3 regions of the Rummeliibacillus sp. SL167 genome follow, and region 3 is predicted to be linked to each of the others. Evidence: riboswitches for the same ligand, from Rfam matches in the RefSeq annotation. Region 3 holds a riboswitch; each other region holds the start of a gene.

Region 1 (7,505 bases), 240 kb from region 3:
TATGAATAATCTCATGTTTAAATCAATGTCATTGAATCATTGATAATTAACGGAGTAATCTTCAGCTTTAATCATTTTTAATTTGCGTTCAAATAAGCGAAGTAATGCTGTGTTTAAAATAATTGGTAAGACAAAGAACATGACTAACATAATCATTGTATTATGCAAATTCCAACCACCATCAGCTAGATTGATATAGTTTAATGGTCCAATTAAACCTGCAAGACCAAACCCTGCACTGTAGGGGGTACCTGTAATATTTAGCATACCGCCTAGAGCACCTAAAATCGCAGCTGTAATAATCATTGGAAACGCAATTCTTGGTTTCATAAAGAAGTTACGCATTTGGATTTTAGGCGATCCCATAACATGAGCTAAAGCAGTACCAAAATTGTTAGCTCTATAACTTGCGATACACATACCAACACCTGAGGCAACAACCCCTAAGTTTGCAGTACCTGCACCAATGCCGGATAACATGATAACGGTTGCAACACCAATCGTGGATAGAGGTGAAAGAATCAAAATACTAAAGATAACTGCGATAATAGCTCCCATTAATATTGGTTGCAAGTTTGTCACATTATCAATGGCAACTCCTACATAACCAGCACCAGTTCGAACATAAGGAAGTGTAAATAAGCCGATTCCACCAGGGATAAATAGAGATAAAGCAGGCATCAATAAAATGGTATAATCCTTAAAACGATCGCCGATAAATTGTACAAATAAAACAGCTATTGCTGCTGTTATACCAGTATTAATAACAACACCGATTCCTTGCATAGTGATGGCACCGCCGTCACCCATTTTCCAAACGCCACTACCAACCATTGCTGCTAAACCAACACTTGCCGTTTGGATAGGCGTTAATTTAAATGTTAAACCAATCATTACCCCTGTGATAACAGGGAGAAGGCTCATGGCCAAAACGGAAATATCTAAGATATATTGGAAAAACGGAACATACGGAATAATCAGTTTTAAGATTTCTCCAACTAATGCATTTGGAATGAGAGCTACGATAATTCCCATACTCATGCCAATTAGTAGTTTGTTGAAAAAGTCTTTCATAAATATCAATCTCCAATCAATTGAGTAAAATAAAGTAATGTTCTAAATTATATAACATATAATGTTACAGTCAATAGGGAATATTCTAAAAATTGTAGGCAAATCACTTAAACGAGATAATGTGCGCTTTATCGACAAAAATATACAAAAAATGATGATATATTTTTTCTGACAATTCAAATCATTTTATACTTTTTGCACATGATAAGAGACAAATAACTTGATAATGTAAGCTAATTTTGTGATATTTCTAATAGATGGTTGTATGAAGAAATACATTCTATTCAATATTTTCTGCCTTGAGAAGGAATGATATTTTTGTACACATAACATGACAACAAGGCGGAAGATAACACAGTAAATTTACGCAGATAGATCCATAAAATCAGAAAACCATTCACATAGCAAACTTTCATAAATGATTCTCTTAACCTCTTTAGATATTTCTACATCGTATAAATGCATATAATTTTATTATGTAAACTAAATTCATCTTTCAAACGTAAGGTACGATTAATCACATTAGTACTTCATAAAGTCGACTCTAAATATTAGCTGATCTTTATTATTTTCCCTTCTGATCCTTTTCTTTTCCTTCTTATATAAGTAAAATAGGAAGGGTATTTTATTTGAATTGAGGGAGAGAAATTATGAACGATAAGCGTTATAAAATTGCTCATCGCGAAGCGCTTATTGGTATTGCATTAGTTATCATCAATTTTGCAATATGGTTTGGCTTTGCATATGGGCTCGGTTCGGGTGATCCGAAAAAATATTCATATGTATTTGGCTTTCCAGCTTGGTTTTTCTATAGCTGTATCGCTGGAACGATCTTTATGATTATATTGCTCATCATTGTCATCAAATTCTTCTTTAAAGACGTATCATTTGATACGGAAGAGGATGGTGATGAACGATGATACATTGGCAAGTAATCATCCCGCTAATTCTTTTTTTGGTGATTATCTTTTTAATTGGTATGTGGGCAAATAAACATGTCATGCAATCAGATTCATTTTTACAGGAATACTTCCTTGGCGGAAGACAAATGGGAGGATTCCTGCTGGCCATGACCATGATGGCTACATATGGCAGTGCATCTAGTTTTATCGGAGGTCCAGGAGTAGCTTATAATACTGGACTTGGTTGGGTTTTACTATCGATGGCTCAACTTCCAGCAGGATATTACGTATTAATGGTATTAGGAAAGAAATTTGCTATTATTGCTAGAAAGTATAAAGCTATTACATTAATCGATTTTCTACGTGAGCGTTATCAGAGCAACTTTGTTGTTATTGTTTCCGCATTAAGTATAATCATCTTCTTATTTTCTTCCATGGCTGCGCAATGGATCGGCGGTGCACGGTTAATCGAATCTTTGACCGGATTGCATTATACAACTGCACTTTTTATATTTGCTATAGTAGTCCTTGTGTATGTAATTGTCGGAGGATTTCGTGCTGTTGCACTAACCGATGCTGTACAAGGCTCTGTCATGTTTTTAGGAAGTGTTATTTTACTGATTGGGACCATTATTGCCGGCGGCGGAGTTTCCAATATTATGGCTGATCTTGTTGCAGAAAATCCTAAACTGGTATCGCCATTTGGAGCAGATGGTAGTTTAACACCTCTTTATGTATCAACGTTTTGGATTTTGATCGGTATTGGTGTGATTGGTCTACCGCAAATCGCAGTACGTGCCATGTCCTATAAGAATTCGGCAAGCATGCACTCGGCTATCATTATCGGAACGATTGCACTGGGCACCGTGATGTTTGGCATGCACTTAACAGGGGTATTCGCACGCCCCGTATTACCAGGTGTGGATATTGGCGATAAAGTCATGCCACTTTTAACGTTAAAAGTGCTGCCACCGTTTTTGGCAGGTGTTGTATTAGCGGCACCAATGGCGGCTATTATGTCTACCGTAAATGCGCTCTTAATACTTGTAAGCTCTACAATTGTTAAAGATATTTATCTAAACTTTATAAAGCCACAAGCTAATGATGACGAAATCAAGAAGCTAAGCTTTTTTGTCACTACTTTAATAGGTGTAGCTGTTATTATTGTTGCATTAAAACCGCCAGATCTATTAGTTTGGCTCAATCTTTTCTCATTTGGTGGTCTGGAATCCGTATTTGTTTGGCCTGTAGTATTAGGTCTATATTGGAAAAAAGGAAACAAATATGGAGCCGTTTCATCGATGCTTGTTGGCTTAATCAGTTATATTTTGATTTATGAAAAATGGAAAACAACTTTTTTAGGCATGCATACTGTCACAACTTCCATCATATTATCTCTTATTGCGTATGTAACCATTAGTTTAATGACTCATCATCGATTTAAGGATTTCAAACATATTATTTAATATGTAGATTAGAGGATATGGTTGATTAGACAGTATCCGAAAAAAAGGGGACCACTTTTACAATATTGGGCGTGTATGAACATAACTATGAAAAACGTCTTCATTCTGCCCAATTGGATGTAGTTCAACAGGATGTTCAAATAAAACAAATCTTAAAACTCAAACTTCTTGATAAAAATTGAAGTTTGGGTTTTACTCATATTTCAAAAATTTGATTTACACACATAGTAACAGCGCACCATTATGTACGAAATCTTTTGATTTATGAATTGAAAATGTTTTAGGGCAGCGGTCATAAATTAAAACTTTATACAGTTGTTTTCTTCATGCTTTTTCATATACAAAGGATAGGGCGGTCGCTTATGAAAATATACGTTTGTCTTGATGAAGGATCTTACTGCCTGTTGAATGCAGGATAAATATATATTATTAATTTTTCAGATAATTCTGTTGACAACCGCCTATTTCTGTTATATATTATTAACAGCAATAAAATTTGTTATATAACAGGAGGAGATATATATGGATATATATCGAGAAGGATATGAACGATATTGTAGTGCTTGTGAGGAGTATGGATTAGAATCGAAAGACTTTTACTTTTTTATCAATCATTTAACAGAAGAACAACTCAATGCTTACAAGGAGCATTCAAAAAGGAGCGAAGAACAAAATGTCTGATGTCGCCGCGGGTAACTTATAAAACCTCTACTAATCAAAATGTTGGTTGGTAGAGGTTTTATAACGTTTACAAAAAAATGGCGTTCAAGTAAAAAAAGCATTTACATGTTTTAGTGAATATGAAATACTATAAACAATAACAATTACATAGTCTTAGATAAAAGTGCCTAATGCGTATTAGGATAATAGGGAAATCAGTGAAAGTCTGATGCAGCCCCGCTACTGTAAATATGTTGAAAATCGTGTATGCCACTGGCTTTTAGCTGGGAAGGTGCGAATATTCATGTACATATAAGCCAGGAAACCTGCTTTTATCTGCGTTTCTGATCTTCGAGGGGGAGGTGTGGAACAATGAAATGACAAATAATGATTATTGACATTTCACGTCCAAGCACTCTTTACATTTTGATGTAAAGTTTTTTTATGGAGAAATTTAATTGCCTCTATCCTAACAAGACAGATCAATCTGTAATTATGCAAAAGAATGGAGGCTCTTATATGTATTCAAACAAATCTTTTAAAAAGTGGATCGCACCGATTTCACTAGCTAGTTTACTGGTAGCATCTCAATTACCTGCTACCATCACTGCTCATGCAGAGGAAAATACAACTGTCACAACGACTGTTGGCAAGGATGTTAGCTATCAAAATGCCCTTTCTTCTTCAAGCGCTTTTCTTTTAAGCATCACACCAAATCCAACATTCGCCGATTGTGATATTGTCACAGATTTGGCACGAGCTAATCTACCAATTGTCCCAAAAGATTATTATGAACAATACTATCAATCTCTTGTAAATGAATTAGATACGAAGCAAGGAGCTATTTCAGATTCACCATCAGCATATGCAAAACAAATTTTAGCGGTTACAGCCATCGGAAAAGATGCGGAAAATGTTGGCGGTTATAACCTTATTCAACTGATGGCAGATGCCTATTTAACAGCGCAAGAAAAAGATCTGCTCTACGATATGGATAACTATTATATGCTGTATGCATTGGATGCAAAATCATATCATTTACCAGCGGGCGAGAGGTATCAAGCATTAAGCCGTGAACAATTAGTTTCCAAGCTATTAGCTTCTCAATTTACAGATGAAGATGAAAATAATGGCGCATTTGGTTGGGATAAAGCATGGGGAGCAGATAAGGACGCTACATCTATGGCTGTGACGGCTTTAGCAAACTATTCTAATCAAGAATCCGTTCAACAGGCGATTGAAAAAGCCTATTCATATTTAGGCAATCAAATCAATGAACGTGCTGGATTTGTCGGTTACTACGGTGATGATAGCCCAGAAACAGTATCTCAGCTAATTATTAGTTTAACTGCCAATAAAGTGGATCCGAAAACAGACGTTCGATTTGTGAAAGAAAATGGAGCTTGGACGATTTCCAACTTGCTTACAACATATGATAGTATTACAGGTGGCTTCAAAAATGCGCCAAAGGCAAAGGAACCTAACGTTATCTCATCAGACCAAGCGAATCGCGCTCTACAAGCTTATGACCGTTTTGTAAACGGGAAAAATAGCTTTTATAATATGACAACAGATGCTAATGCTGACGAACTACAATATGATGTGAAGGCACCTGAAAAACCAACTGCTGCTACAGTTGCTGACAATGCAACGACTATCACAGGTAAAACAGAACCATATGCCACAATTACAGTAAAGAATGGTAGCAAAATCATTGGGACAGCTCAATCGAATTTCACAGGAAAATATTCTGTTAAAATCAAACAGCAAAAAGCAGGGACTCCCCTTCAAATCGTTGCGACAGACTTAGGAAAGAACAACAGTGGATCAATCACTGCCAAAGTAGTTGATAAAACGGCTCCAAAAATATCAAAAATCGGTCAAGTAAGTGATCGCACGACAAAAATTACAGGGACAGCTGAAGCGAAAGCAAAAGTCTATGTGATCAAAAATAATAAGGTAATCAAAACTGGGACTGCTTCTACAAAAGGCGCATTCTCATTGGCTATCCCAAAACAAAAGGCAGGAACAGTCCTAACAGTTTATGTCCAAGATTCAGCCAAAAATAAAAGTAAAATCGTCAAGATTAAAGTTGTAGACAAAACAGCGCCAAAAGCACCGAAAGTCCATAAAGTGACGAAAAAATCGACCAGAATTACAGGTACGGCAGAAGCAAAATCTAAAGTATATGTCGTGAAAAATAAAAAAATCATTAAATATGGCACAGTATCTTCAAAAGGTAAATTCTCATTGTCTATTAAAAAACAAAAAGTAGGTACCAAATTAACCATCTATGTCAAAGATGCTGCCAAAAATAAAAGTGCTAACAAGACGATTATTGTTAAATCGAAATAAAACAATTGAAAGTAAATAGAATCATAGGGTGTTAGAATTTACTTCTAACACCCTATTCCCATCTAGTTTAGGAGGTGTATTTTTTTGAAAAAGATACAATTTATTGTACTGTCTTTTATCATCGCAGTACTATGTCTTTCAGGTTGTAAGGTTCAAACTGTTGAACAACATGATCAAGAACAACAAGGAACAACCCTTGACCAAGGAAAAGTGAAGGTTGTAGAAGGCTCAGAAAAAAACAAAAATCCACAGGAGAAAACACAAAAGCAGCAACAAAAATCAGCTAGCTCAACTGAACAGAAAAAAGAAACAACAAGTGATTTTAAGAAGGAAACGACAAATTCAAAACAGCAAGATACAGCATTACAAACAGAAAAATCAACAGTTGAAAACAATGGTTCAAATCAAGAAAAAACGATATCATCTCCTAAAAAAGAATCTGCAGGCAAAGAGCAACAAACAAAACCAACAAAGGATAAGGTAGTTAAACAAGAAAAACAAGATAAAAATACTGTAACGAAAAAGAAATCAACGACAACACATAAAGAAAAAAATCCAGCAAAGCAAGCAACTGTTACTGAAAAGAAAAAATATGTCACCATATCCATTCGTGTTGACACACTTTTGAAAAAAGAAAATTATGAAAGATTAGAGCCAGCCTTACAAAGTGCAAAATATGTACCGAAAAATGGTGTGATACTTTCTACATCCACCTATGAAATTCAACATGAGGACGATTCAGCTTGGGACATTACTTTACGTGCCTTACAACAGCATCACATTCATTTTGAATATGAAGGTGCTGCTAAAAAATATGGAAGTATCTATGTAGAAGGCATCAATCATTTATACGAAAAAGACGCTGGAAAATTGTCTGGCTGGATGTATAGCGTCAATGGAAAAAATCCAGGTATTGGCTGTGGAAGTTATGAGGTTAAAGATGGCGACCATATCGTTTGGCAATATACGGTTGATAATGGCAGAGATATAGGTTTGTAATGGGTGAAGGAGGAAAAATTATTGAAAGCTTTTGCTAACTATCATCCAA
Region 2 (7,505 bases), 190 kb from region 3:
GTATTGTGCGTGACTTCCAAAGAGTTATCGGTGATGAAACAAGAAAACAAATTCTTGAAAAAGAAGGTAGATTACCGAACGCTATCGTCGCTTGTGTAGGGGGAGGCAGTAATGCTATCGGTATGTTCCATCCATTTGTCAATGATGAATCCGTCAAATTATATGGTGTCGAAGCTGCGGGAAGTGGCATCCAAACGGGGCTTCATGCAGCAGCTTTTGCCGAATTAAAAGAAGGCGTGTTGCACGGAGCATATATGTACCTATTGCAAGATGATAATGGCTTTATCCAAGAGGCTCATTCAATCTCAGCAGGTTTAGATTATCCTGGAGTAGGTCCAGAGCATTGTTATTTACATGATATTGGTCGTGTAAAATATTCTTCAGTCACAGATGATGAAGCATTAGAGGGATTAAAATTATTATCCCGTACGGAAGGCATTATCCCAGCATTGGAAAGTGCACATGCCATTTACCGCGCTGCTGAAATCGCCAAAGAGATGAAACCTGATGAAATTTTAGTCATTTGTTTATCCGGTCGCGGAGACAAAGATGTTGAAACAGTTCGAGCAGCAATGGGGGCAGAAAATCATGACAACTAAACCTTTACAATCAGCAATTGAAAAGAAAATAAAAGCCGGTCAAAAAGCATTTATTCCTTACATCATGGCAGGAGATGGCGGGCTGAAAGCTATTCGAAAGCAAATATTATTTTTACAAAATGAGGGTGTCACTGCTATTGAATTAGGCATTCCTTTTACAGACCCTGTTGCAGATGGTCCTGTTATTCAAGAAGCTGGAAGTCGTGCATTAAAAGAAGGGGCAAACTTAAAAGTAATTTTAAATGAAATGGCTCAATTTAAAGAGGACATTCAAGTACCACTTATTATTATGAGTTATTTGAATCCGATCCTTGCTTATGGCATTGAAAAATTTGTTGCAAAGTGTGAGGAAGTGGGTATTGCCGGTTTGATCATCCCCGATTTACCAGTAGAAGAATCTGAAATGATTCGATCAAAGTTGATAACATCTCCCGTCGCATTGGTTCAGCTTGTATCCTTGACGAGTCCTCAAAACCGAATTGAAAAAATCGCGAAGGCGGCGGAAGGATTTATCTATGCAGTTACTGTTAATGGGATTACTGGCGTTCGCAATGAATTTGGCAAGTCATTAGATGCGCATTTGCATAATCTTAAAGAAATCAGTGATATTCCGGTTCTTGCCGGATTCGGTATTTCGACACCTGAACAAGTAGAGAAAATAGGAGCAATGGCAGATGGTGTAATCGTAGGTAGTGCCATTGTAAAAGCCTTCCATGAAGGGAATGAGTCAGCGATCAAAGCGTTATTGCCAAAGGTTGTAGTAAACGATTAGGCATTAAACGTAAATGAAACAAACACACGCTGGGAGTTTTCTTCATCCCAAACTTGTGTGTTCAACGAATCAATTGTGATTTTATGAGGAGGAAAGCTGCCGCTGATTGCTTGATACTTCCTTTTGAAGTGGAATCTTACTGCTGTTAATCCTAGATAAAGTGAAGCTTCCATCCATCAGTGGGAGTTTTCTTCATCCCGCATTGACGGGGTCTTACTGTCCACGTTAACGCGAGATAAATATAAATGAACAACCCGTTATGAAGTTTCATAACGGGTTTACTATTTAAACTAGCAGCAATTGGGGGAAAGGCTATTTCAAATAGGTGATCAGTTGTTCTTTATTTCTAGGAAAATCATTTATATTTGAAATGATGTTCTTAGCTTGCAAAACTTCTGCCATTTCAAAAATCCATGGCTTTTCTAAATGTGCTTTTAATAGTAAATCTTCTTGTTTAAAAATATGAATAGGATCGCCATGATAAATCACTTCACCATCACTCATGACAATAATCTCATCTGCCCACTCATAAGCAAAATGGACATCATGCGTGGATAAAATAATGGTTTTATCTAATTGATGAATTTGATTAAGCAACTGTAAAATTTGCTTGGAATAATACCCATCAAGTCCAGCTGAAGGTTCGTCTAATATAAAAACGTCCGTATTCATCGCCAATACACCAGCAATGGCGACCCTCTTTTTTTGGCCTAAACTCAAAAAATGTATAGGTTTGTCCTGTAAAGGAGTAACTTCTGTTTCGGTCATAGCCCATTCAACCATTTCATTCACTTTATCCTCAGACCAACCTAGATTTAATGGACCAAATGAAATATCTTGACGTACATTTCCAGCAAATAATTGTGAATCAGGATCTTGGAATACAATCCCCACGCGTGAACGTAATCCTAGTAATGATTTTCGGTCATATTTCATCGGGCGATTTTCAAAAAGAATACTGCCAGAAGACGGCTGAAGGATACCATTTAAATGCTGAAATAGTGTAGACTTTCCTGCACCATTATTTCCAAGAAGTGCGATCTTTTTACCTTTGGAAATAGTCAGAGATAGATCATTTAATGCTACAGTTCCATCGGCATAACGATGTGTTAAATGTTGAATTTCAAAGTATAAATCATTCAAACGAGGATTCCTCCAAACTCAATGTAAACACCAATGATGAGTACAAAGACAAAACTGATCAAAGTCCAATTTCTTTTAGAATAATGATAAGAATCTTCAAGAAAATTCACTGATTCATGATAGCCACGAGAATCCATAGCTATTGAAAGTTCCTTAGAACGGTGAAAAACATGGACGAATAGGGAGGAAATTAACATTCCCAAAGAATGAAAGCCTCTTTTTATCGAAATATAGCCAAGTCTTGAATTTTGTGCCTGAAAAACGCTAACTGAAATTTCTAAAAATACAAAAATGAATCGGTACGTTAACTCGGTTAATTCAATCATTAGTTGTGGTACCCTGCATTTTTTTAAAACTTGCATTAAATCATGGACAGGTGTTGTTAACGTTAAAAAATATAAGCAGCTAATACTACTTAAAACCGAAAAAAATAATTGAATACACATTTGAATACTTTGAGTTGTGATATACACAGTGCTGTTTAAAAATGAGAATTGCCACACCGAACTGTGTAGCAATTCAGCATGTTGAGTAAAAGAGAATAGTATTCCAACCATGCTGCTCAATAAAAACAATCCAGGTATACAAAGTAATTTTAAATAATATGTCCAAGGTATTTTAGCTGCAAAAATAATGAGTCCGCTCATCATCGAAAAAGTAATAAGAGAAATCAAAGCATCCTTGACTGTCAAAGAAAAAATCAAAAGAAAGAGCGATAAAACGATTTTTTCTACGGGATGGGTTTTTGCTAAATGATTGATATAAGCATATTGATCAATAAGTAGCATGCTTTCCTTTGCCCTCTTTGTTATCATCTTTTTTAGATTTACCACGTGATAGTCCGATAAAGTAACCGATAAAACCTGCTCCTATAGCAGCCTGCAAGGAGAATAATAGACTTTCAATCTCACCACTTGGCGGTTCCCAAATGTTAGAAAACCATGGATGATAAGAAGAGTCGATTTTCGTTATTTCCGCTTCAGCTTGATCGTCTGAACCACCAAATTCCGCACCCTTTTGGAAGAAAAGAGGAAGAACAGCCAAAATAATGACTAATGCTATTAACAATAAGTTCTTTTTCATTGTTGTTCTGCTCCTTTTTTAAATACTTTCAGTGCTTTTAACTCTGCTAAATTGTATTTTTGTAAGAAGTTCATGATGACAACTGTAAGAATCCCTTCACTAATGGCTAAAGGAATTTGTGTAATAGCGAAAATGCCACTAAATTTTGTAAATGAAGCAAAGAAACCGCCTACATCAGAAGGGAAAGCAAGTGCTAATTGGATAGATGTCACTACATATGTACCCAAATCACCAAGTGCAGCGGCTAAAAATACTGCCCATGAAAAAGATAATCCCATTTTAGTAGCTCCTTTATATACGCCGTATGCAATAAGAGGACCGACAATCGCCATAGAAACTGTATTCGCACCTAATGTAGTTAATCCACCATGTGCAAGCAATAATGCTTGGAATAAAAGAACGATAAAACCTACCACACTCATAGCCATTGGTCCAAATAATATAGTACCGAGGCCTACACCAGTAGGATGAGAACAACTACCTGTAACAGATGGAATTTTCAATGCTGATAATACGAATGCAAAGGCTCCAGATAATCCTAACATCATTTTGGTTTCTGGATTTTCAACAATTGTTTTTCGGATGGAGCGGAATCCAATCACTAAAAATGGAATGGAAACTGCCCACCAGAAAATAGCCCATTCAACGGGTAAAAAACCTTCCATAATATGCATAGCAAAAGCTGGTTTTGGTACAATCATAATGGCTAGAAGAAAATAAACTAGTTTCCAATTCAAATATTTTTTTAAATTTTTCATTTTACCAATCCTCTCTATTACTTATTCCATTGTGACATTTAAAAGTTTCTTTTGTTGCACCTCCATCACACCCTATAAGGACAATAAAAAAACACTTCTTACGGATAGAAGAAGTGTTGATGAATAGTAAAATAATACTAATTGCTTAGCATGTCTATTCTCACACCTATCCTCGTAGGCTGAAACTAATTCGCATTTCATGGCAGGTCTCCTGGCTTAGCGTCATCATTATACTTTCACCTTCCCATCATTGACAGTGGCATCTTAAAAGCATAACTCGGCTTTACAGTGGCGGGACCGCGTTTGTTTTGCACAAACTTCCCTTTTAAGCTAAATATCTAAATTCAGCACCATAAAATTTATTGAATTGTTATATTACAAATCCAGTGTATCACGATTATATGCCCAATTCTATCTTTTTATTAGAAGAAATTCTGATGATTATAAAAGTTTGTTTTATAACAGTTAATTACTAAAATTTTAGAGAAATATTGTACAAGAAATCTATTTTTTAAATTGAAAAACAGTCTATAAGATAAAAAATATATTTTAAATCATGACAAAATAGTATATGATGATGACAGTTTAAAATTTTTCTAACAGGTGAGATGAAAACTCGCTGATTATAATGCAACAAGTTTTTTTGAATTGATCGATCTATACACCTGTTTTTCTAATGAACAATTACATACTATTTTTAAAAGTGCTCTTGTAGATTTTCAAGGGATAATAGGGAAAACGGTTCAAAGCCGGTGCAGCCCCCGCTACTGTAAACATGGATGAAATGATAAAACTCACTGGTCAAATGACTGGGAAGAGATCAGAGTAAAGTGAAATGTAAGCCAGGAAACCTGCTTTTAAAAAGTACGATACTTTTCGGAGGGAAAGGTAAAAACTATGGTACCAGCTAACAAACTAGTTTTTAAACCTTTATTCCAAGAATAAAGGTTTTTTATTTTCCTTTTTCTATTGATAAATAGGATGAAAAGGAGAGTGGATATGGTAACTTGGGATTTATCGGGAATGAAAAGTCATTTATTCATTTGTAACGGAAGTTCATGTATGAAGAAAGGAGCAGAGGAAATCACCCTCGCCATTCGAGATGAGATTACACAATTAGGGATGGACGAACAAATCCATACAACTAGAACTCGAGTTGCAGCCACTATTGGGATTCACAAAAACAAATAAATAAAAAGGGGAGAAGTTCACATGGCAAAACAAGGTAAACTATATGTCGTTGGTTTTGGCCCTGGTGATTTTAAACATATTACGACGCGAGCAGTAGAAGCACTTCAAGAAAGTGATTTTATCATTGGTTACAAAACTTATGTTGAACTAATCCAAGATCTCATTACGAATGAAAAAACAATTATTAGCACAGGGATGACAGAGGAAGTTTCAAGAGCTCAAGAAGCAGTTCGACAAGCAGAAACCGGGAAAATAGTAGCTGTCATTTCAAGTGGTGATTCAGGAGTCTATGGTATGGCAGGACTCGTATACGAGGTGTTAATCGAAAAAGGTTGGACCGAGGCAAACGGGATTCCAATCGAAATCATTCCAGGTATTTCTGCTATCAATTCATGTGCCTCTCTATTAGGGGCACCTATTATGCACGATTCCTGCACAATTAGTTTAAGTGATCATTTAACACCATGGAATTTAATTGCTAAAAGAATAGAAGCTGCCGCCATGGCGGATTTTGTGATAGCACTTTACAACCCACGTAGTGGACGTAGAACACGTCAAATTGTTGAAGCTCAACGTATTCTCTTGCAATATCGATCACCCGATACACCTGTTGGATTAGTGAAAAGTGCTTATCGTGACCGTCAGCAAATCACGATTACCAACTTGAGTGAAATGCTTGAAAATGATATCGGGATGTTAACGACTGTCATTATTGGTAACTCTTCCACATTCCTTTATGACAATAAAATGATTACCCCACGTGGCTATCAAAGAAAATACACGTTGCATGCGGATAAACAAGCATTAAAACCACATCAACGCTTAAAAGAGGAAGCTGAACCATGGGCAATGGATCAAAAAACAGGTGTTCAGCGTATTCAATCTTCTGTAGCTGTTGTTGAGAAAGTCCCAAAGGTTGAATCGATCAAGACAGAGCATCCAAAAGTAAATTCATATGAGATGGCTCTGGAAGCCTTAAAACGCGTGACTGGTAAACAACCTGAAACTACAACTACACAATACATCCATCAAGATTTTGAAGAAATATTTGAATTAGCTGTAAGTCCTGGTGTTGCCAATAAAAAGTTTACACCCGAACAAATGATGACTTTAGCCATGGTTGTAGGTGAAAAAGGCACCATGGAATATACACCCAATCATCAAATTCTATTAAAAATACCTACTTCAAATCCCGATGAAATTACATCCAAATTACAAAATGTAGGCTTCCTGCTATCACCAGTAGGAGATGTTTTAACATTAAAAGCTTGTGATTTTTGTGATGGTGAAAAAACGGGCGGGATTCCTTACGCAGAAGAAATTCAAGAAAAATTGGGTGGTATGCAATTACCAAAAGAGTTGACAATTGGCTTCAATGGTTGTGGTATGGCTTGTTATAAAGCGGTCAATGAAGATATTGGCATTATTTACCGAAAGGGGAAATTTGATTTATTTTTAGGGGCCAAACCTGTTGGAAGAACTGCACATCCCGGACAGCCTGTAGCAGAGGGCATTGAACCAGACAAAATCGTAGAAGTCATTTCAAACATTATGAAAGAATATAAAGAAAATGCACATCCAAATGAACGATTATTTAAATATTTCAAAAGAGTGAAAAATATTCAGGGATATATTTATCAAGATATAGCACCAAAAATAAAGATTGAACCAGCACCTTGTGGTGACTAATGATGATGGAGGTAAAAAAATGAAAGCCATTCTATTTGTAGGGCATGGAAGTAGATTAGCAGCAGGAAACGAAGAGGTGACACAGTTCGTCGAACAATTGAAACCAACTTTAGATAAAAATCTACTTGTTGAAAGCTGCTTCCTTGAATTCGCATCCCCCGATATCGCACAAGGCATAGATCATTGTGTTTCAAAAGGTGCAACAGAAATTCATGTAGTGCCAATCATTCTTTTGCAAGCAGGACATTCGAAGATTCATATTCCAGCTGC
Region 3 (7,505 bases):
GATAATTGATGAACCTTGTTCATTTGAAAAATTGGATGCGATCATTCAAAAAGCTTTGAACAAGTATCATGAAAATGGAGAGAAGAATCCTTTGGTGATCGGTGCTATTCCATTTGATACAACAAAACGCCCTGTTTTAATAGTTCCTCAAGAAACTCTAGTACTAGAAAGAGAAAATATTTCTGAAGATCTATTGGATTTACCCTATATTTTGGATGTCAAAAAAATCAAGCAAGTTCCTTCAGCCAAAACGTATGAAGAAATGGTACAACAATCCATCCATCGCATTCGTGAAACAAAGCTTGAAAAAGTAGTGTTAGCAAGGACTTTACAAATTTCTACGAGTGACAGAGTCGATCTGCCACCACTTATTGAATCTTTAGCAAAAACAAATACAAGTGGCTACACCTTTGCCATTAATACAGGTGAGAAAGAAATCAATACATTGGTCGGAGCGAGTCCAGAATTACTGATTCGAAAGAAAGGCAATACGATTATCGCTAATCCTCTCGCAGGCTCAAGAAAAAGAACGCATGACAAAGATGAAGACGCAAGACTTGCTGCCAGTCTATTAAATTCAGAAAAAGATTTACATGAACATAAAGTAGTGGTTGATATGGTTTGCCGTGAATTAAATCCATTCTTTAAAACGATTCAAGCACCGGATCAACCATCGATTTTATATACAGATTCCATGATTCATCTATCGACAACAATCTCTGGAGAGCTGAAAGATCCACAAACGACTTCGCTTACGATCGCTAGTGCTCTCCACCCGACACCAGCCGTTTGTGGAGAACCGAGAGAAGAGGCCTTTCAGCTTATTCATGAAATAGAGCCATTTGACCGAAAATTCTTCGCCGGTATTGTGGGCTATATGGAGGCGAATGGTGATGGGGAATGGATCGTGACGATTCGTTGTGCCCAAGTGAAAGAAAACCAAATTACTATTTATGCGGGAGCCGGTATTGTAGAATCTTCTGTACCACAAGAGGAGCGCGCTGAAACAGGTGCGAAATTTCAAACAATGCTTCATGCAATAGGCATTACAGGAGAAAATAACTAGATCCGTAGCGGGAATAATGGACCATCTATAATTCATGGATCAAATTGAGAATCCATATTTATCATTTTAAATGTAAATTAAATGGACAAGAGGAAATATTAATCTTTATAAACTATTTTGAACCTATCTATCTTGAGGAGTGTTTATATGTCAATACCAAAAATTAAGTCTTATGAAATGCCGATAAATTTAGAAGTTGATAATACTGTTCAATGGGAACCGCAATCTGATAAGGCCGTATTATTAATACATGATATGCAACAATATTTTTTAGACTTTTATAATCAGCAGCAATCACCTATTCCTAGATTGATCGCTAATATTCAAAAAATAAAACAAAAATGCGAGTCACTTAAAATACCTATTATTTACACCGCCCAACCTGGTAATCAAAAGGCGGAAGATCGTGCGCTTTTAACAGATTTTTGGGGGACAGGTCTTGAAGAGAAGGAAGAGCAAACATCCATTATTCCCCAACTTTCTCCAAGCGAGAATGATATAATGTTGACCAAATGGCGTTATAGCGCTTTTAAGAAAAGTGAGTTGCAGCAGTTAATGAAAACATGGAATCGAGATCAGCTGATCATTTGTGGTGTATATGCACATATTGGCTGCTTATTAACAGCAGCAGATGCTTTTATGTATGATATTAAACCATTCTTTGTAAAGGATGCAGTTGCGGATTTTTCTGTAGAAGATCATCAGATGGCGATACGTTATGCTGCTAAAAGATGTTCAACGATTACAGATACGAATCAGTTAATCAGCCAACTTTAAGTAGATTAAGTGCTTGTTCGAGAAATTTTTTAAAAGAGTACCTAACATGCAAAGAGCACGAAATACTGTTCAGTCAGTATTCTGTGCTCTGTTTTTTCGCAGAATTTAACTCATTGAATCCCTATCAATTAAATGAGTTCTTCCGAAATCAGGAGATATATTTGACATAATCCTTAAAAATATATATTTTATCACGCGTGTTGATTTTACAAAAATTAGGCTGTCCGTGGCATAATTTTTGAGAAAACCTGTATTTTTCGGACCATTTATATAGATCTTCGCTGCGGCTTGCTTGTTCCTTTTGTGTAGCACATATTCGATAAAAAAACAATCCAATGTCCTGCGGAAGGAGCGAATAAAGTCTTTGAAAGAGCGAATAAATCTTTTGAGAGAGCGAATAAAATCTCTGAGAGAGCAAATAAATTGTTTCAAGGGGCGAATAAATACTTTATGGATAAAATTGGATAACAAACGTGCCTGAATGAATTATTTGAAATGTGAGTAGTCATCCTTTACATATTGCTTTCCATTCAATTTCCTAGTATCATAATGATAGAAAATTCATAAAAGTGTAAGGTGCCTTTAATTAAGGAGAATAGGGAATGAAGTGAAAAGCTTCAGCGGACCCGCCACTGTATAGGGAAGTTTGTTCGAAAATACCACTGGACATTGTTCTGGGAAGGTTTGTTCAAATGATGACCCCAAGCCAGGAGACCTGCCTTATTACTTGAATGACACAGATGATGGAAAAGTCTGCGGTTTATTTGCGATGCAAATAAGCTGCAGGCTTTTAATTTTATTCGGGAGAGATGAAAAGTGAATTTATTACAACAAACGATTGAAAAAGTAGAAGACTTGGATCAAGAAATGTTGGTAAAAGCTAGAGAAAGAGTGGACAGCCTTATCAAACCCCCAAAAAGTTTAGGAAAATTAGAAGATATCGCTGTTCAATTATCAGGAATTACGAAAGAACTTTTTCCTGCAGTCGATCAAAAAGTAATGATTGTAATGGCTGCAGATCATGGTGTATATGAGGAAGGGGTTACAAGTAATCCGCAAGAAGTAACGATTGAACAAACATTAAATATCGCCAAAGGAATTACAGGTGTAGGGACAATCGCCAAAGTTTCTGGAGCTAAAATTGTAGCAGTAGATATTGGAATCAAAGAAGATATCCCAAGTGATGCTGGAGTTATTATTCGGAAAATAAAAAAAGGAACGGACAATATGGCTAAAGGACCTGCTATGACAAGAGAAGAGGCTATTAAAGCGCTAGAGGTCGGCATTGAGATTGCGACAAAAGAAATACAACAAGGTGCTAATCTATTAGGTACGGGTGAAATGGGTATTAGCAATACAACTCCAAGTACGGCCATATTATCTGTTTTAGCCAATTGTGACCCGAAAGAAATAACAGGGAGAGGTGCTGGACTGGGCAAAGGTGGATTAGCTCATAAGATAGAAGTCATTCGCAATGCTATTACTATCAATCAACCCAATTCAGCTGATGGCATTGACGTATTAGCAAAGGTTGGTGGCTTGGAAATCGGAGGCATGGCTGGCGTTATGCTGGCAGCTGCAGCGAATCGAGTTCCAGTGGTAGTAGACGGACTGATTTCAACAGCCTCTGCCTTAATCGCAACGACTATCGAGCCAAAAGTAAAGGATTACCTCATTACTTCACATGCAACGGACGAGCCAGGTGGGAAAAAGGCGAGCGAACTTCTTGGTAAGGAACCTATGCTAAAGATGAACATGTGTTTAGGAGAAGGCTCTGGAGCTGCCTTAGCTTTTCCAATTATCGAAGCTGCATGTAGCATGATGAAAAATATGCCAACCTTTGAAGACGTAGGGATGAGTATTTAACCTACTAACAAACATAACCCATCTTAAAATAGAGTTCTAAGGATGGGTTATTTATCTTAATTTAGCAAATCCTTTTTGTAATGAAAGCGTAGCGACAAGTACAGAAGACACCACTTCAATAAGAGTCAAGATGAATGCGATTTTAATCCCTATTAATTGGATAATCAACACATATGATAAAAATAATTCTAAATGCTCATTAACGGAAAATAGGAATTATTCCTTCATATAGCTGAATCAATTTCATAATGTAAAATTCAGATAAAAAACACGAACATTTCAAATCAACATGAAAATTAATATTCAGAAATTTTTGTTCCGCTCCAGACGGCGCTTTCCACGGGCTTGGCTTCAATCTCCTCGGGTCGACACGATGTTGACCCCGAAGCCGTTGCCACAGGACGTGGCGAACTTAGGCTTTGTCCCTTAAATTGTTCCTGCGGGGCTTTCAGCTCAAGCTTTTCCCGTAGGACTTTGAATAAGCCTCCTTGAACTCACACCGCACGAAGGAAATGCGCAAGCCTAATCGAGGAGTCGCCGTCTTCCGCTCCACAACTATCAAAATTAGTTATTCTTAATGTTCGTATTTTTTAAGAAGAAAATGATTAATGAAATTGATTCAGCTAGAAGTTTAAATCTTTTTTCTTTTTCATGTTAGAATACATTAAAAAACGGATGATTCAACTGAAAATTCCAAAAAGGTATTGACAATTTCATTATAAAAAAATATACTATCGTTACTATGTTAGTAGGAATTAAATGATTGTAAAGCTCACTAGAAGACTAGAGGCTCTTACGTTAATAGAAATATTTTTCTATATTTCTTTTGATGTGGAGTCTTTTTTTGTTTCTAAATACCTATTTAACTAATTGGAATTATAATATTAAATGCTGATTAGAGAAACTAAAGGCATTTTTACATACTTTAGAATTGCTTTTAGTTAGCGGCAAATATTTAATTCGTTCAGAAAAAGTTTATATGGGGGGAATTACGAATGAAAAAGAGAAAATTATTTACTAGTGCAGCGGTGGTATTATCCACTTTTTTACTATTATCAGGGTGCGGTAAAGGAGATTCAGAAGGATCAGGTGCAAAGAAATCCGTTGAACTTTTGAATGTATCTTATGATCCAACACGAGAATTGTATCAAGAATACAACAAAGAATTTGCAAAACATTGGAAAGAGGAAACAGGTCAGAAAGTTACGATTAAACAATCTCATGGGGGTTCAGGAAGCCAAGCGCGCTCTGTTATCGATGGGTTAGAAGCAGATGTGGTTACACTGGCATTAGCTTATGATATTGATGCGATTGCTGATCAGAAGCTGTTAAACAAAGATTGGATTAATCGTTTCGATGATAATTCAGCACCTTACACTTCAACGATTGTTTTCTTAGTAAGGAAAGGTAATCCGAAAGGTATCAAAGATTGGGATGATCTTACGAAGAAGGGCGTTTCTGTTATCACACCAAATCCTAAAACATCTGGAGGAGCTCGTTGGAATTACTTAGCAGCTTGGGGCTATGCACTTCAAAAAAATAACAATGACGAAGAAAAAGCAAAACAATTTGTAAAAGACCTTTATAAAAATGTAGAAGTTCTAGACTCTGGTGCTCGTGGGGCTACAACTACTTTTGTTGAAAAGGGTATTGGTGATGTGCTAATCGCATGGGAAAATGAAGCACTTCTTTCATTAAAAGAACTTGGAAAAGATAAATTCGAGATTGTGAATCCTTCTGTTAGTATCCTAGCTGAACCAAATGTTGCAGTGGTAGACAGTGTTGCAAAGAAAAAAGGAACGACAAAAGTGGCAGAAGCATATTTGAAATATTTATATAGTGACGTAGGTCAAGAGATTGCGGCGAAAAATTATTATCGCCCACGCAATAAAGAAATTGCAGCAAAATACAAAGATCAATTCCCTGACATTAAATTATTTACTATCGATGATGTATTTGGTAGTTGGAGAGATACACAAGAAAAACACTTTAATGATGGCGGTGTATTCGACCAAATTTATAGTAAGTAAGTGCTTGGAATGGTAGGAGGTATAAATATGAAGAAAAAATATAAAAAAAAGAACGTCCTACCCGGTTTTGGACTTTCATTGGGAATCACGATGCTGTATATGAGTTTAATCGTATTGATCCCACTGTCCATGGTATTTATCGAGTCTTCTCAGCTTGGCTGGCATGATTTTATCAAAATTGTAACAAGCGATCGTGTTTTTCATGCTTACAAAATAAGTTTTGCGACGGCTTTTGTTGCAGCATTGGTGAATGCGGTATTTGGTTTATTGATTGCCTGGGTTTTAGTTCGCTATCGATTCCCAGGCAAGCGTATTATTGATGGATTTATCGATTTACCATTTGCCTTGCCAACAGCAGTTGCGGGCATTACTTTAACGACGTTATATGGTAAGGATGGTTGGTTAGGACAATTCTTCTCCCTATTCCATATCAAAATTGCTTTTACTCCAATCGGTATTACAATTGCACTCATGTTTATTGGTCTGCCATTTGTTGTGAGAATGGTGCAACCAGTACTTGAAAACATGGAAAAAGAGGTAGAGGAGGCTGCTGCAAGTTTAGGAGCTTCAAAGCAACAGATTTTTTTAAAAGTAATTTTTCCTGAATTGTTGCCACCGGTATTAGCCGGTTTTTCTCTGGCCTTTGCTAGAGGTTTAGGGGAATATGGTTCAGTCGTATTTATTGCAGGAAACATGCCGATGAAAACGGAGATTGCACCATTTATGATCATGTCAAAGCTTGAGCAATTTGACTATGCAGGGGCAACGGCTATAGCAGTTGTCATGCTCGTTATATCCTTCGTTTGCCTCATTGTCATTAATTTACTCCAAAAATGGAGTCGAAAACATGAATTCCAAAGCGAATAGGAGGATAAAAGAATGACAACTGATTTGGTCAGACAGGAAGTTAAATCAACAGATGGCATCAAACATGCAAAGAAAGAAGTCAATTGGACAAAGTACATTTTAATATCATTGATGTTCTTATATTTAGTGGTGTTTCTACTAATACCACTTGTTTTCATCTTTGTTAAAGCATTTGAGAAGGGAGCAGAAGTCTATTTCGCAGCCATCACAGAACCAGATGCACTGTCAGCGATTAAGTTGACGATCTTAGTGGCGATTATTTCTGTACCGTTAAATGTGGTATTCGGTATTGCAGCTGCCTGGCTTATTACGAAATTTCAATTTAAAGGTAAGCAGATTTTATTATCTTTAATTGAACTACCTTTTGCGGTATCACCTGTTATCGCTGGGTTAGTTTTAGTGCTGTTCTTTGGACCTCGTGGGGTGCTTGGACCATTTTTAGATGAATTTGGATTGAAAATCATCTTTTCCGTTCCCGGTATCATCATTGCGACCATGTTTGTGACGCTGCCCTTTGTTGCGAGGGAGCTTATTCCTGTTATGCAGGCACAAGGAAAAACAGAGGAAGAAGCAGCCATATCACTTGGAGCAAATGGTTGGCAGATGTTTTTACGTGTCACGTTGCCCTCGATAAAATGGGGATTACTTTATGGAATGATCCTTTGTAATGCACGCGCAATTGGTGAGTTTGGAGCTGTGTCTGTCGTATCTGGTCATATTCGTGGTGAAACGAATACAATGCCTCTCCATGTTGAGATCCTTTACAATGAATACCAATTTTCAGCCGCATTTGCAGTGGCATCTTTAATGTCATTACTCGCTCTTGTTACACTTTTAATCAAGACTTGGATTGAATGGCGTACGGAAAAACATTAAGAATGGATGATGCAAAATGACAA

Evidence for each region. Region 3 has a riboswitch for cobalamin ahead of cobT (nicotinate-nucleotide--dimethylbenzimidazole phosphoribosyltransferase). Riboswitches for the same ligand answer to the same signal wherever they lie in the genome.
Region 1: it holds a riboswitch for cobalamin, as region 3 does, so the genes downstream of both, FEZ13_RS04320 (Ig-like domain-containing protein) here and cobT (nicotinate-nucleotide--dimethylbenzimidazole phosphoribosyltransferase) in region 3, are expected to answer to the same signal.
Region 2: it holds a riboswitch for cobalamin, as region 3 does, so the genes downstream of both, FEZ13_RS04520 ((2Fe-2S) ferredoxin domain-containing protein) here and cobT (nicotinate-nucleotide--dimethylbenzimidazole phosphoribosyltransferase) in region 3, are expected to answer to the same signal.

What each region holds. Positions count from the first base shown of each region.
Region 1 is NZ_VCBM01000001.1:959,582-967,086, reverse strand. Features, by position in the region: gene FEZ13_RS04340 (PTS sugar transporter subunit IIC) at 37-1,074, opposite strand; gene FEZ13_RS04335 (YhdT family protein) at 1,725-1,994, shown strand; gene panF (sodium/pantothenate symporter) at 1,994-3,442, shown strand; gene FEZ13_RS04325 (transcriptional regulator) at 3,965-4,123, shown strand; cobalamin riboswitch at 4,268-4,450, shown strand; gene FEZ13_RS04320 (Ig-like domain-containing protein) at 4,622-6,457, shown strand; gene FEZ13_RS04315 (DUF4430 domain-containing protein) at 6,542-7,456, shown strand; gene FEZ13_RS04310 (energy-coupling factor transporter transmembrane component T) at 7,478-7,505, shown strand, end outside.
Region 2 is NZ_VCBM01000001.1:1,001,511-1,009,015, reverse strand. Features, by position in the region: gene trpB (tryptophan synthase subunit beta) at 1-599, shown strand, start outside; gene trpA (tryptophan synthase subunit alpha) at 589-1,371, shown strand; gene FEZ13_RS04540 (energy-coupling factor ABC transporter ATP-binding protein) at 1,684-2,514, opposite strand; gene cbiQ (cobalt ECF transporter T component CbiQ) at 2,511-3,302, opposite strand; gene FEZ13_RS04530 (energy-coupling factor ABC transporter substrate-binding protein) at 3,289-3,597, opposite strand; gene FEZ13_RS04525 (energy-coupling factor ABC transporter permease) at 3,594-4,355, opposite strand; cobalamin riboswitch at 4,540-4,725, opposite strand; cobalamin riboswitch at 5,040-5,228, shown strand; partial or broken gene FEZ13_RS04520 ((2Fe-2S) ferredoxin domain-containing protein) at 5,355-5,510, shown strand; gene cobJ (precorrin-3B C(17)-methyltransferase) at 5,568-7,235, shown strand; gene FEZ13_RS04510 (sirohydrochlorin chelatase) at 7,255-7,505, shown strand, end outside.
Region 3 is NZ_VCBM01000001.1:1,196,338-1,203,842, reverse strand. Features, by position in the region: gene FEZ13_RS05430 (isochorismate synthase) at 1-1,066, shown strand, start outside; gene FEZ13_RS05425 (isochorismatase family protein) at 1,214-1,843, shown strand; cobalamin riboswitch at 2,401-2,580, shown strand; gene cobT (nicotinate-nucleotide--dimethylbenzimidazole phosphoribosyltransferase) at 2,660-3,709, shown strand; gene FEZ13_RS05415 (sulfate ABC transporter substrate-binding protein) at 4,705-5,739, shown strand; gene cysT (sulfate ABC transporter permease subunit CysT) at 5,767-6,606, shown strand; gene cysW (sulfate ABC transporter permease subunit CysW) at 6,619-7,482, shown strand; gene FEZ13_RS05400 (sulfate/molybdate ABC transporter ATP-binding protein) at 7,499-7,505, shown strand, end outside.